DNA from 2 places in the Lactobacillus sp. ESL0233 genome. Region 1 is predicted to be linked to the other one. Evidence: predicted binding sites of a transcription regulator. Region 1 holds the regulator's gene; the other holds the start of a gene.

Region 1 (7,334 bases):
TATCTGTGCATCATTCCCAATTCAGCAATTCTAATAGGCAATTCGCGATATGAACGGATATGATGCTTATAAATTTGAATGTGTGACGGACAATTCATTGGACGAATTTCAAGCATTTCACCATCGCCCATGTCCATTGGAGGAAACATATCATCACGATAATGTGCCCAATGACCTGAGGTCTTATACGCATCTACATTTAAAAGAACTGGGGTATATACATGTTGATAGCCATCTGCAACTTCACGATCAATAATATAACGCTCAACTACGCGCCGAATAGTTGCTCCTTTTGGCATCCAGTATGGTAATCCTGCACCAACTTTAGGATCAACAAAGAATAAATCAAGATCACGCCCAATTGTGCGGTGATCACGTTCTTTAATTTCTTCACGGCGCTTTAAATCAGCCTCAAGATCAGCCTTTTTGAAGAAAGCCGTTCCAGAAATTCTTTGTAGCATTGGATTAGATGACTGCCCCTGCCAATAAGCACCCGCAACCGACAATAATTTAAATTGCTTAATTTTACCAGTATTTGATACCAAAATATCAAAGCCAAAATCAATAAAGTCACCTAACTTATATGCTGTAATTTCATCGCTTGCTTCAGCTTGCAGTAAATCAAGTTTAAAAGCATTATCTCTGAAAATTTCTTGAAGTTCTGCCCGTGACATTGTCACTGCTTCAATTTTTTCACCAGCCTTAATTAAATGCTTAACTGCTTTTTCAAGTTCAGGTAATTCACTAATCTTGATTTGGTTTTCTTTGTCAGTATCAACAAAGAACCCATCTGTCTCAGTGCCATGTTCACCTAAACGTAACTCTGGATAAGCTTTCTTCGCTGCTACTTCAAAAACAAAAGCTGCACTAGCTCTTAAAATATTTAAACCTTCTTCATCCCGATCAGTAATAATCGCCACCTCAGCATCTTGACTTAGTTCATATTCTACTGGATGAAGTTGTCCGTTAACTCTACCAGCAAGTGCTGCTTTGCCAAGAGAAGTTGAAATGCTGTATGCTAATTCACTAATAGTGACTGTTTGTTCAAAAGCTCGTTTTGATCCATCTGGTAAAATAATTGAAAAGCTCATATTTCCTCCAAATAATAAAAAAAGTCCCAGTGCATTATGCACTGGGACGTATTTAGCGTGGTTCCACCCAATTTAGGCTAGTTCTGTCTAGCCCACTCTTTCTGAATTGATAGTGGAATTCACCCAATTATTTACTCTTTAACAATGAATAAGTGGGGTGTCGACTCTAATGAAAAACTTCCAGAATACTGTCTTTCTCTCTGATACGAGCAACATCATGTTCATTCATTTAATACAATTATACATATTTAACATTTAATTGCAATAATTTTTTAAAAAGCAAAAACATCCACCAATATTTATTAAATTAACTACGCCGATTGGGTCCGGATACAATTATTTCTGTTGCGAGTGTCTTTACACGTTCCATCAGTCGCGCTGCTTTTACTGGGTCAATTGCATTTTTGGTTTCCTTAAAATGTTCTTCTAAATCTGCCATTGCAAAATTAGAGGAGAAAAAGGTCGGCAGTTCATTGTCCATTCGTGCCTGAAGAATTATGCCCAAAACCTCATCTCTTGACCATTGACTTAATATTTCAGCACCAACATCATCTAAAATCAACAAGTCACAGTGAGCTATACGCTGGACTTCATTGGCTAAACTGTTGTCGCCAAAATGACTCGCTAAGTTAGCAATAAAAGTTGGTAAATGCAAAAAAATAACCTGTTTATTCATCGCTGCTATCGAATTAGCAAGACCAGCTAGTAAATAAGTCTTGCCTACGCCAAAATCACCTGATAAATACAAACCCTTTTGATGAACATTTGTTGGATATTTGCGCAAAAATTCTTGAATTTTAGCAATAGCTGTTCTGCGGCCTGCAGTCACTTCCACTTGACTTAAACGTACATTATGCAAATTTAGTGGTAAATTAATTAAACGAACATGCTTTTTGATACTATGATCTCTATCTTGAGCTAATTTGCTTTCTTCAGGAACATACTTAAGTGTAATTGCATTGCTACTTAACATCAATTCTGGACGATAGCCAACAATCACCGGATCTTTATGATGTTGCGAGATATAAAATTCGTATAAACTAGAAAGGCTCGCATTAATCATTTCATCCGTTATTTTATCTTGGTAATTATTAATAAATTTTTGAATTTTAGGATCAGCTAAAATTTGCTTGCGAATCTCGTCAAAATTATTTTTCTTAGTTAGTTTTGAATTATTGTTAATTATTAGCTGATTTATTGCACGCATTTTTTACCTACTTCATACCATTTTCACTTTCAAAATTCTTAAAGAAGTTCTTTAAATCATCTACTGAAACATCAGTTTCATCCTTTGCCTGATGTCTACTCCAATCGGTACCCTTTTCTACTGATTTTTTACTATAGTTACGATAATGACTAACTTTATTCTTTTGTTTAGCCTGTTTTCTTTTAGCAATATATTCTAAAGCTTGTTCTCCTGAATGGACCCCATGTTGCAACCAATCATGTAAAATTGTATTAGTTAAATTATAAGAAAGCTTAGGGCTACTTTGCAGACAAATATACGTTAATATATTAAGCAAGTCTGCTGAGATACCTTTCTGGTTATATAAATTATCAAGTAATTGATACTCATTTGCATCAACAAAATCATGACTCTCATTTTTTAAGTAATAGATAAATTGCGCCGGAGTTTTTTCATGTGCTAATTGCAAAATTTCCTGTTCTTTTTTACTGAATTGCTTATCATTAAAAGTTGAATTTACTTGAATTGTCCGTTTTTGATTCTGTTGCTGTGTATCTGTGCCATGAATGGTGTTTGCAATCGTTCGCTTAATTAATGGCATGTTCAATTGATATTCACCGTGCAAACAAGATAAAGTTTCATCAACAAATTCTTGTTCGGCTAGACCATATGTCCGCATTAGACCGCGAATTGCTTCACGATTTTTATCAATTTCACTATTTGGGATTTGATATATTTCAAATTGCTGTTTCATAAAATCCCAATCAATACTGTCTTGTTGATTGATACTTGCTTGTTGATTTTGATCAACCTGGTTTTCACGCACTGCTTGTTTGACTTCTGGTGAAGGATCGATTGCCTCTGCTTTTGGCAAACTAAAAACATCCATAAATGAAGCGGATATATCTTGTGCATTGGCCAATCCGGTCACAGTATTTTTATTTTGCTTATTCTCATGTGCAAAATCACTACTTAGCTTTTGAAAAACTGTAACACCAACTTTTTCTTTTAATAAACTAGCTAATAATGTTGTGGCAAAAAATTCACTACTACTGGGCACTTCTGCCAAACGAAAAGTTAAAACTTGACCCATAATCTTATTATCGAGTAATTTTGTTTGAACTAATCCGACAGCTTCCAACTTATGTAATGCGCTAAACAAGCTTTTAAGGTCGCAATCTAGTTGTTCTTGTAGACTATACAGTCCATGTGCATCTGACAGAATCATTTGTGGATAGTAATCCTCATTTAAGCTTAGATATAAAGCTAGCGCTAACGCGCCAATTAATGGTTGATATAACTTAACCAGAATGCGTAGTGCAGTTACAGAAATTTCTACCCGATTAATAATTAAAAAAGGCTGTTTAGGATTGGGTGTCATAAACATGACTAATTACCCTTCTCTCTTTTTGCCATCATATCTTCCATTGTCTTCATAAAACTAGACATATCCTTAAATTCACGATAAATTGATGCAAACCGAATATAGGCAACATCATCTAATTCAGCTAATTCATCCATAACCAATTTTCCAATTTTTTTAGATGAAATCTCACTAATTCCTTGTTGTCTAATTTTATTTTCTACATGATCAACTAGTTGTTCAAATTGAGAACTAGTAATGGGGCGTTTTTGTCCAGCAGCCATTACACCATGAAGTATTTTTTTGCGGTTAAATGGTTCCCGTGTACCATCATTTTTAATTACTAATAAAGGTGTTGTCTCAATTCGTTCAAAAGTAGTAAACCGAAAACCACAATTTTCACATTCTCTTCGCCGTCTTATTGATCTATTTTCATCACTAGGTCGTGAATCAATGACACGAGATGCATTTTGTCGACAATTAGGACATTCCATACTCTGACTCCTTAATTATTTTACTAATCAATTTATCTAATTTAGTTTCTAAAACTTTTATTGTACTGGTATTTAAAATTACATAATCAGCCAACTTTGCTTTTTGGGCTAACGACATCTGGCTATTAATTCGAGCTATCGCATCTTTTTCAGTTAAATTGTCTCGTACCATTAAACGCTTGATTTGTTCACTTTCTGGTAAAGCAATTAAAATACTACAATCACATAAATTTCGAGCTTTAGATTCAAAAAGTAGTGGTGCATCAAGAACAACAATCAGCTCACCTACCTTTTTATATCGAGTAATTTTAGCCTGAATTTCTTTTAAAATCAATGGATGTGTAATAGCATTCAGCCTTTTCAATTGCTGCTTATCATTAAAAACTATTTGCCCAAGTTTTGCACGATTAATTGATTTATCTGAATTTAAAATATTACATCCAAATTCTGTCACTACAACTTTATAGCCTGCATAATCTATATTTAAAATCTCATGAGCAATTCTGTCACTATCAATGACTGGTATCTTCTTTTTACGAAAGAATGCATCTGCCGTACTCTTCCCGCTAGCAATTCCACCAGTTAAGCCTATCACGATAGTCACTTATAAATCACCTGACAATTGGGACAAAATGTAGTACCACGTCCTGATACCTTGATTTTTTCTAATAAAACCCCACAACGTGAGCAAGGCTCACCTTTATGTCCATATACCTTCAGTAATTTTTGAAAATCGCCCGTATCACCGTTTGCATCAAGATAAGTATGTATGGTTGTGCCGTGCTTTTTTATGGCCAAGTCAATTAGTTCATTAATATTATCGTGCAATTGATGTCCTTGAAACTGCGGAATTTGATTGGCTAAACTTAGTGGGTGAATTTTTGTTTGCCACAATACTTCATCAACGTAAATATTACCAAGTCCAGCAACAATTGTTTGGTCAAGCAGTACATTTTTTATATTCTTTTTTTTGCGACTAAGTGCATTCATCAAGTACTGTGTAGTAAATTCAGATGAATTAGGTTCGCAGCCCAATTTACTAATACCAGTTACTTCCTTTTCTGTACCAGTCTTAACCAATTGCATGCGTCCAAATTTACGGACATCATTATAGCGTAATGCTGTTTTGTCTGTAAAAGCTATTTGAACATGATCGTGCTTATCTTTAGGTGTATTAACCTCTACTAAATGATATTTACCTTCCATCCGCAAATGAGAAACAATAGTTAATTGACCACTTAAACGAATTAGTAAATATTTTGCATAACGATCTATCGTTTCGATTTTCTTACCTACTAATTGCTGAATAAATTGCTCAGAATCACTAGCAATAATTTTGGGATACCACACCGTAACTGCTTGAATCGTTTTTCCTTTAACCAAAGGAAGAAGAGTTCGGCGAACTGTTTCTACTTCTGGCATTTCTGGCATTGATCTATCTCCTTACTTTGCATCAAACCAATCATGACCATAGCCTGAATCAGCAACCAATGGAATATCTAAATGTACTGCTGATTGCATCACTGCAGGAACAATCTCTTTGATAGTTGCTAACTCATCTTTAGGAACATCAAAAATCAATTCATCATGAACTTGAACAACCATTTTTGTTTTTAAATGAAGTTCATCTAACTTGCGTTGCATATTAATCATCGCAATTTTAATAATATCTGCTGCAGATCCTTGAATTGGCGAATTAATTGCAGTACGTTCAGCAAATGATCGAATATTAAAGTTTTTAGCGTGAATATCTGGTAAATAACGCCGGCGATGCATAATAGTTTCAGCATAACCCTTTTCACGAGCTATTTGAACCGCTTTATCCATATATTCTTTAATTTGGGGGTATTGTTCAAAGTAATTATCGATAAATTCTTGAGCTTGCTTACGACTGATATTCAAATTTTTGGATAGGCCATAATCTGAAATGCCATAAACAATACCAAAATTAACTGCTTTGGCTCTACGCCTCATTAATGGGGTTACTTCTGCTGGAGATTTCAATTTGAAAATTTTCATAGCAGTATGCGCATGAATATCATAGCCAGTTCTAAAAGCTTCTTGCATTTGCTCATCACCAGAAACTTGAGCTAAAATCCGTAATTCTATTTGAGAATAATCGCAAGAAAAAATGTAACCAGCTGGATCACTTGGTACAAAGGCTTTTCTAATCTGCTTACCTTCCTGTGTCCGAGTAGGAATATTTTGTAAATTCGGATCAACAGAGGATAAACGCCCAGTTGCTGTTAAAGTCTGTAGATAGCGCGTATGAACTCGTCCATCATGCTTAATTACATCAAGTAACCCATTAACATAGGTTGACTGAATTTTGGCAGTTTGCCGATAAGTTAAAATATCAGCAATAATGGGACTTTGATCTTGCAATTGTGTTAAAACATCAACTGAAGTTGAATAACCGGTTTTTGTTTTTTTAATAGCAGGCAACCCCAACTTTTCAAATAAAATGTGACCTAATTGCTTCGGTGAATTAATATTAAACTCTTCGCCGGCCTCTTCATATATTTTTCTTTCTAAATTTTTGAGTTCAACGGCAAACTCTTTTTGCAAATCAGTTAAAGTATGGGCTTGAACTTTAATCCCGTTAATCTCCATAATTGCTAATACTCGAGCTACAGGCAGTTCAATACTTGCATATAAGTCATCTTGTTCATGGTCTTTAAGTTTACTCAAGAGCGATTCTTTTAAGCTAGCAATAGCTTCAACTTTGGTAGCAAGATGATTATACAGCAACTGATCATCAGCAGGTATTTGTTGACTTTTACCCTTACCGTATACCTCATGATCATGTTTTACTGAATTATCACCATACATGTTGCAAATCTCCGCCATATCATCAGAATTATTTTCATTATTAATCAGATATGAAGCTAAGAGCATATCGTATTCGATTCCTTGAACTTGAATACCTAAACGTCTTAAACCAACCATTGTTCTTTTTAAATCAAAAACATTTTTTTTGATTTTTTCATTCTCTAGGATACTTTTTAGTTCGTTATTCTTTAAAAGATTTACATCGCGACTAAGATAAACTTGCTTATCAATCGCAAAAGCAAAACCAACAAAAGTAGCTGAATGATAATTTGCCCCCAGCATTCCTAAATAAAAGCTAATCGTCTCAGTTTCCTTGACCTTTAAGGCGAGGTTTTTATCGGTTAATTCAGTAAATTCAACATTAGATG
Region 2 (7,334 bases), on a different contig from region 1:
TGCCATAATGATTGTCCCCAAAAATAGCAGTAAAGTTATTTTTACTCCTGCGAGTAAAGCAGGAATAATTGAGATAATGTAAGCCATCGCTATCTTTTCTCCTTTTAAGTTAAATTGCACACTAATCTATCTAGGATAAGTAATTACAAGCATAACATAAATAAAATATTAAATTAGTTTTTTTGATATCACCTTAAAAAAGTTGACTATGATTATTTATTAATAAGCTACTTTAAAAGAAAAAATGCTAAATAAGAAATAGTTAGGACTAAGGGTAATAATTTAGGCATCATTTATAATATTTTGTATCTAAAGACGATGAATTTGGACATAATAATACCCCGAAATTATTTTGATTTCGGGGTATTGCTAAATTAAATCTGATCTATAAGTTCAATATTAGTTGATTTATGCCATGTCTCAGGTAGTTTGCCGATTTCTTTTAATTTAGCGACTATCTGGTTAAGCACAATTTGGCGATCTTGATTATTGGTCATAAAATCTAATTGATCACCGTTAATTGTCATTTTAGGTGAATAGTCATATTTTTCATACCATGGCTTGTAATATTGCAGTAATTGCTTATAGTAATCTTCTAAAGTGGCATCATAACTAAGTTGTTCATAAGGACGACCACGTTTTTGAATTCGTTTGAGCATCGTGTTATATGATACATCAATATGAACAAGCAAATCAGGCTGACGCTTAGGCATATGCTCAAGTTCAGTCATCATGTTGTTTAGAAGTTCATAATATGTGTCAACCTCTTCCTTGGTTGCTCGTCCAATATCAGCATTCATTTGAAAAAAGAGGGCATCTTCATAGATTGATCGATCAAGGACATTGTTGTCATCCATTAATGCATCTTTAATGCTACGAAAACGAGTATTTAAGAAAAATACTTGTAATAAGAAAGCATATTTTTTGGGATCCGCATAAAAAAGAGGCAATACAGGGTTATCGTCAACACTTTCGTAAAATGGTTTGGTTCCTAAATAATTGGCTAAAATACTAGTTAAACTGGATTTACCGGCTCCAATTGGCCCGCTTAAAACAATAACTGTCATCACGTTCCTTCTTTACTATAAATTGCCTACTTCGTGCAATTTATTATCAATTTGATGTAAAACTTCTTTTTTGGCATGCTCATCAATAATAAAGTCATATTGATCACCATCAATAGCCATTTTAGGTGAAGCATCATAATTTTCATACCATGGCTCATAATAATTAATTAGACGAGCATAGTAGTCTTTTAAACTGGGATCGGTACTTAATTGCTCAAATGATCTACCACGTTTTTCAATGCGTTTTAGCATCGTGTCAAGAGAAACGTGAATATAAATTAATAAGTCCGGTTTCTTACTTGGGTTACCAGGCGTATCTTCCAACATATTCTCAAGTAAACTATCGTAAATCTTAAATTCGGTTGGGTCAGCTACATTATTTTCGGCATTCATTCGGAAAAAAAGGGCATCTTCATAGATGGAACGATCAGATACACTATTTTTTTCTTGAATTGCCTGATTAATTTGTGCTAAACGATGATTGAGTAGATAAATATTAAGTAAAAAAGTATAGCGTTTCATGTCTTGGTAATATAGAGGTAAAACAGGATTGTTATCGACTCCTTCATAAAACGCTTGTGTACCCAAATGCTCAGCTAAAATACTAGTTAAACTGGATTTACCGGCTCCAATTGGCCCACTTAAAACAATAACTTGAATCACGTTCTTTCTTAAATACAATATATAGATTCATATCTAGTTTAATACGAGATATAGTGGTTAGACAAGCAAAAAATTAATTAAAATAATAATTTAAATGTCAAGTGTTTTTGTATAATACAGCTCAGAAAATACTAAAATACAGATAACTTGTATTTTGTTACACGTGAAACCTTAACTTGCTAAGCAATAAATTTTTAGACAAAAAAGTGATAAAACACGATTCAACCGAATTTAGTGATTTATCACTTTTTGTTAAGTAAAGTAGAATTAGTTAATTATAGTTAGTTAACTCTAGCTTTGGCTTCTTTTTTATCTTCTACTTTGTCCTGCACTTTATCAACTTGACCACCAATTTTTTCTTTAGCATCTTGAGCCGTACCGGTAATCTTGTCTTGCAAGCTAACCGAATCTTTCTCATGTTGTTCTTTAGTCTTTATATCAACTACCGTTACATTAACTTCAACAGTATCTAAGTCGGTCATTTCTTTAACTTTATCATGGATTTTTTGTTTGATTTGGTCATATAACTTAGAAATTTGAATACCATATTCAGCAACAATTTCAATGTCTACAGCTACTTGTTTTTTACCAACTTCAACATTGACCCCTGAGGTAACATCATCGTTATTAACAATTTTATCAGCTAAGTTTGAAAAGAAGCCACCGTTGACAGTTAAGAGTCCTTTTACGTCTGATAAAGCAATACCGATAATTTTTTGAATTACCTTAGTATCATAATTTAAATCGCCTTTTATTTCTTGTTTTGAATTAGTTTGTACCATAAATATCAGTTCCTTTCGGTAATTATCTGTTTTTTAAGTTTTTTAGTAAGGGCCAATAATGACCAACTAAAGCGCCGCAGACTAACATAACGATGACGAAAATAGTTTTGTAAAATCCCAGTCCTATAAAACAAAATGCTAGTAATAAACCGATTACTGCACCGCTTATTTCTGGGAGGTACTTTTCTAAATTTTCTTTCATTGCTTGCCTCCTTTATTGAACGCGCTGTTCTGGTTTATTAGAAGTGTGATAGTTTACAAATTTAATTTTAATCTTAGGTTTTTGATCAATCCCTAATAATAACTTGAGATTTTTGTTTAATTCTTCTAAATAATTGTCAAGCAAGGGAGCCATATTTTCACCTGCTCCAAGGTCGCCACTAATCTTAATTTTGATTTTACGATTAGTTAATCGTGAAACCACTTTTGGATTATTTAAATAAGGTAAATCATTTAAAGAATTGGCCACATAGCTATTAATAGCCTTGCTAGTTATTTTAACTTGACCATCTTTTTTATGAATCAAATTAAAGTATCGTTGTACAGGCCAGAACAAAATTATTATTAAACTAACAACTAGTACCAATAAAATAATGGCACTGATACCAATCAGGTACCAAGTAAAAATTGGGTTGAGCTTCCCTAAAGTAGGTAAGCTGATTTTTAAGTACTTTTGCCAAAAACCACTAGTATCCCAGAGAATAAATATTGGTAGCGGCATCATTAGCAAGAAGCATATGATCATAAACCATTTCTTAATTCGTTTCAACTTATCACCATCCTCTCTTAATCTAACCTAAGTATAATACATAATATTTTACTAGCATAGAAATATGCACTAATATGTATACAATTTTTGGTTAATATATTAAATAACATTATAATTAAATAATAAAAATCAATAATGTTAACGAATTCAGCTGATTTTGAACAAAATAAAAAGTATTAAAATAAAAAGGGCAAAGCTAAACTAACTGGTGCGGGAGCTATTTTACTGCTGACTAACTGAATTTAAACAACTTACTGTTTAAGACTAGATGTATCTGTTTAATTACTAAATAAAAAAACCTTCAGACAGTTTAGTCTAAAGGGTTTTAATTTCTTTTTTGATTTGCTTAATCTAAGTACTAATTGCGATATTTTTCATCTAATTTATTAGCAGCACTTTGGTCAATAATTAATGTTACATTTGGATGATTTTGCAAAATAGATGCAGGAACTTTTTCAGTTACTGGTCCTTCAATCATTTTTTGGACGGCATCAGCTTTATTTTCTCCAAACGCCATAATTACTATTTCTTTTGCACTCATAATATTAGCAATACCCATACAAATTGCTGACTTAGGAACGTCATCAATATTGCTAAAGAAACGAGAATTTGCCTGAATAGTATTTTCAGTTAATTGAACTTCATGTGTGATTGAATCAAATGCGGTTCCAGGTTCATTAAAAGCAATATGACCATTTTGACCTAAACCTAAAAGTTGAATATCAATTGGATTGTCTTCGATAATTTTATTGTAGTCAGCTGAAGCTTTTTGTGGATTGCTAATAGCTAAAATACCATCAGGTATATATGATTTCTTAAATGGCTTTTGTTTGAAAAGATGTTTTTGCATGAAATAGTGGTAACTTTGGTCACTTTTTTCATCTAAGCCAACATATTCATCAAGATTAATACTAATTAAGTTACTATTATCAAGTTGGCTATCAACCCATTCTTGATAAAGATTTTCCGGAGTGGAACCAGTTGCTAAACCAATAACTTTTGCTCCATTGCTAATGCTGTTTTTAAAAATTGCAAACGCTTGCTTACTAGCACTTGCTTTGTTGTCCTTAATAATTATTTTCATAAATAGGCCTCCCAAAAATATTAAGTTAATTATAAATTGGTATATGCCAATTTGTCAACTAGAGATAGGGCGGCTTTTTTTAAAATAATTAAAAAAGCCTTAATCAATATTCTTTCCAAATAGAACATTGATTAAGACTTAAAATATTTTATTCACTCCTTAAAGCAATGGCGGCATCTTTTTTGGCCGCTATGCGGGCAGGCAAGTGTCCGCCAAGCATCGTCAAAATGGTGGAAATACCAATTAAAACAAGAGCATGAATTGGATTAAGTTGAGCTACATTGGTCAAATCAGTGACGGAATAAAGTACACTGTTGATTGGGAAAATTAATAGACAGGCAATTACAATTCCCAAAATACCAGAAAAAATTCCCAAAATAAAGGTTTCAGCATCAAAAACACGAGTAATATCTTTTTTTCGTGCTCCAAGAGCTTTTAAAATCCCAATTTCTTTGGTTCTTTCTAAGACTGAAGTATAAGTTAATATTCCAATCATAATCATTGAAGTTACAAGTGAGATTGCAGCAAAAGCAATTAAAACAGCAGTAATTCCATTTAATAATCCGCCAGTCATAGTAGTTACTGCACTAGACATATCGGTATAATTGATTTTATCTTGTTTAGTTTTACCTTTATTCCAGTTATCTAAATAATTTAAGACCTTATTTTTTGCCTTAAAGTTATTAGGATAAATCATAATTCCAGCGGGAATTGTAGAACCACCAATTGCTTGCAATACCTGCTTTTTAGTGGTCTTATTCATATCTTGTCCTGTTAGCACATTCTGATTAGAGTTTTTTTGTGCTTTAACAATTGCTGAACTTTGGTTTTCTTTAATAACTTGCTGTGCTAGTTGGTCACTATAGGCAATACCATTTGCTAATAGTTCTAGTGAATCTTTATTTTTAGGTCGAATGACACCAGCGATTCGCAGTTTAAGCTTACTATTAGCATACATGGCTGAGTTTACCTTTTTGGGAATAAACATTCCTGTAGGCAATTTTTGATAGTAATCATCATTAGTAGCAATTCTAAATTCTCTACCAACTAATTGGCTAAGGTCAACTTTAGCTCCATTTTTGATGTTAAGACCTAAATTTTTTAGTACATTATCTATAATAGTATTCTGACTATCAACTACTAAAACTAAATCAGTTGCTGATTTGGGCCAAGTACCGGATAGTAAGTGATAGTTCTCTTTTAAAATATTGCCCTGACTTTTATCAAGTTCAGTAGGGAAAACGGTCGATCCCATAAAAGACATGCTGGCTGCTTGTGTTTGCATTTGTGAATATGCTTCAGTCATAGTTGAACCAGCTTCTAATGGTGAAAACTGCACACGCTTAACTTTGCCGTCAATTTTTCCTAAAAGGTTGAGGTTAACTCCAACTTGATAAGAGATGTTATTAGCATATTTAGGATTAATCCTTTTAATGTAGTTAATATAATCTAGTGTAATTTTGTTTTTGTGGGAACTTTGTTGCGCCTTATCTTTTCTAGCAGTTATATAACCTCGATTTTTAGCAACGTTCTTAGAGTTTTTTTCTTGCGCAAAACTATCAAAATTAGCAGCACTTTGTGTAATTGTTACAGGATATTTGGCTAATGCTTTGCTCATAGTTGTATCAATCTGTTTTTGAAAACCATTAGACAAAGCTAACACTATTGCAATAGAAATAATACCAATACTTGAAGCAAAAGCAGTTAGAGCAGTTCGCCCTTTTTTAGTCATAATATTAGTAAAGCTAAGTTTAATAGCATTCCAATATGACATTTTAGTCCGTTTTAAGTTAAAAGTATCAACTTCATTTGCTGGCTTAAAGTCATTTGAATCGTTCAAAATTTTGCCATCTTGAAAATTAACGATTCTAGTTGCATATTTCTTTGCAAGTTCGGGGTTATGCGTGACCATAACCACTAAGCGATCTTGAGATAACTGCTTGATTAATTGCATAATTTGCTCAGACGTTTCAGTGTCAAGAGCTCCGGTTGGTTCATCACATAGTAGAATGTCTGGGTCATTAGCTAAGGCTCTTGCAATCGCTACACGTTGCATTTGACCGCCAGATAATTGATTAGGACTCTTTGCTACTTGATCCTTTAATCCCACCTTGGTTAAAGCATCGAGTGCTTTTTGATGACGCTTTGAGGCAGGAACACCAGACAAGTTCATACCTAATTCAACATTAGCAATAATTGATAAGTGAGCCACCAAATTATAATTTTGAAAAATAAAGCCGACCGAATTGTTACGATATGCGTCCCAATCAGTTTCAGTGAAATTTTTAGTGGATTTTCCATTTATAATTAAGTCACCACTATCGTAGCGATCAAGGCCACCAATTACATTTAACATTGTAGTTTTTCCAGAACCACTTGGTCCTAAAATAGCGACAAATTCTTGATTACGAAAAGAAATAGAAACATCATCAAGGGCATGAGTGACAGTATCACCCACATGATAAGATTTACGTAATTGCCTTAATTGAAGCATAGTTAACTCCTTTATACCTTTATTAATTAATAGGCGTAAGTTTAACATATATAAGAGATTAAAGCCATAATGATGAAGTATTATTATAAATAATTTAATTATGTCTTGCATTATAAGTCAACTTTTTAGCACATATTATTAAGTAAGTTAACAAAGGCGAAAATTAGGAAGAGTACTGTAATTAAGGCAATAATAATTAGATGGCGTTTTTTATTAATTAGTAAAATACCAGCAAATTCGCGCATTATTGCATTAGGCAGAAAATAGAATCTAGTATAACAACCAACTCCATTTGCATTTAATCCGGTCGCTTTAGCATCTAGGCCAGCGCGAAAAATATGATAGTTATTACTGAAAAATTTAGCACGATAATGATTATTACCAAAATCGGCTGTCGCAACTGCCTGCGAAAATTGCATATTTTGATAAGTATTTTTTGATTTCGTTTCAAGTAAAATATATTTTGAATCAACAC

The links. Region 1 encodes NrdR, which represses ribonucleotide reductase genes. Its sites were predicted from a motif close to ACACNATATATNGTGT; they were not measured.
Region 2: the regulator NrdR is predicted to act here: its motif matches at 1,772-1,787, upstream of F5ESL0233_RS07920 (deoxynucleoside kinase).

Annotation. Positions count from the first base shown of each region.
Region 1 covers NZ_REHH01000007.1:523,982-531,315, forward strand. Annotated here, with positions in the region: gene thrS (threonine--tRNA ligase) at 1-1,091, opposite strand, end outside; gene dnaI (primosomal protein DnaI) at 1,399-2,298, opposite strand; gene F5ESL0233_RS05715 (DnaD domain protein) at 2,306-3,664, opposite strand; gene nrdR (transcriptional regulator NrdR) at 3,667-4,134, opposite strand; gene coaE (dephospho-CoA kinase) at 4,121-4,738, opposite strand; gene mutM (DNA-formamidopyrimidine glycosylase) at 4,735-5,565, opposite strand; gene polA (DNA polymerase I) at 5,578-7,334, opposite strand, start outside.
Region 2 covers NZ_REHH01000009.1:335,755-343,088, reverse strand. Annotated here, with positions in the region: gene F5ESL0233_RS07930 (amino acid ABC transporter permease) at 1-87, opposite strand, end outside; gene F5ESL0233_RS07925 (deoxynucleoside kinase) at 375-1,067, opposite strand; gene F5ESL0233_RS07920 (deoxynucleoside kinase) at 1,083-1,730, opposite strand; gene F5ESL0233_RS07915 (Asp23/Gls24 family envelope stress response protein) at 2,012-2,512, opposite strand; gene F5ESL0233_RS07910 (DUF2273 domain-containing protein) at 2,535-2,714, opposite strand; gene amaP (alkaline shock response membrane anchor protein AmaP) at 2,727-3,281, opposite strand; gene F5ESL0233_RS07900 (glucosamine-6-phosphate deaminase) at 3,640-4,365, opposite strand; gene F5ESL0233_RS07895 (ABC transporter ATP-binding protein/permease) at 4,514-6,859, opposite strand; gene F5ESL0233_RS07890 (YdcF family protein) at 6,985-7,334, opposite strand, start outside.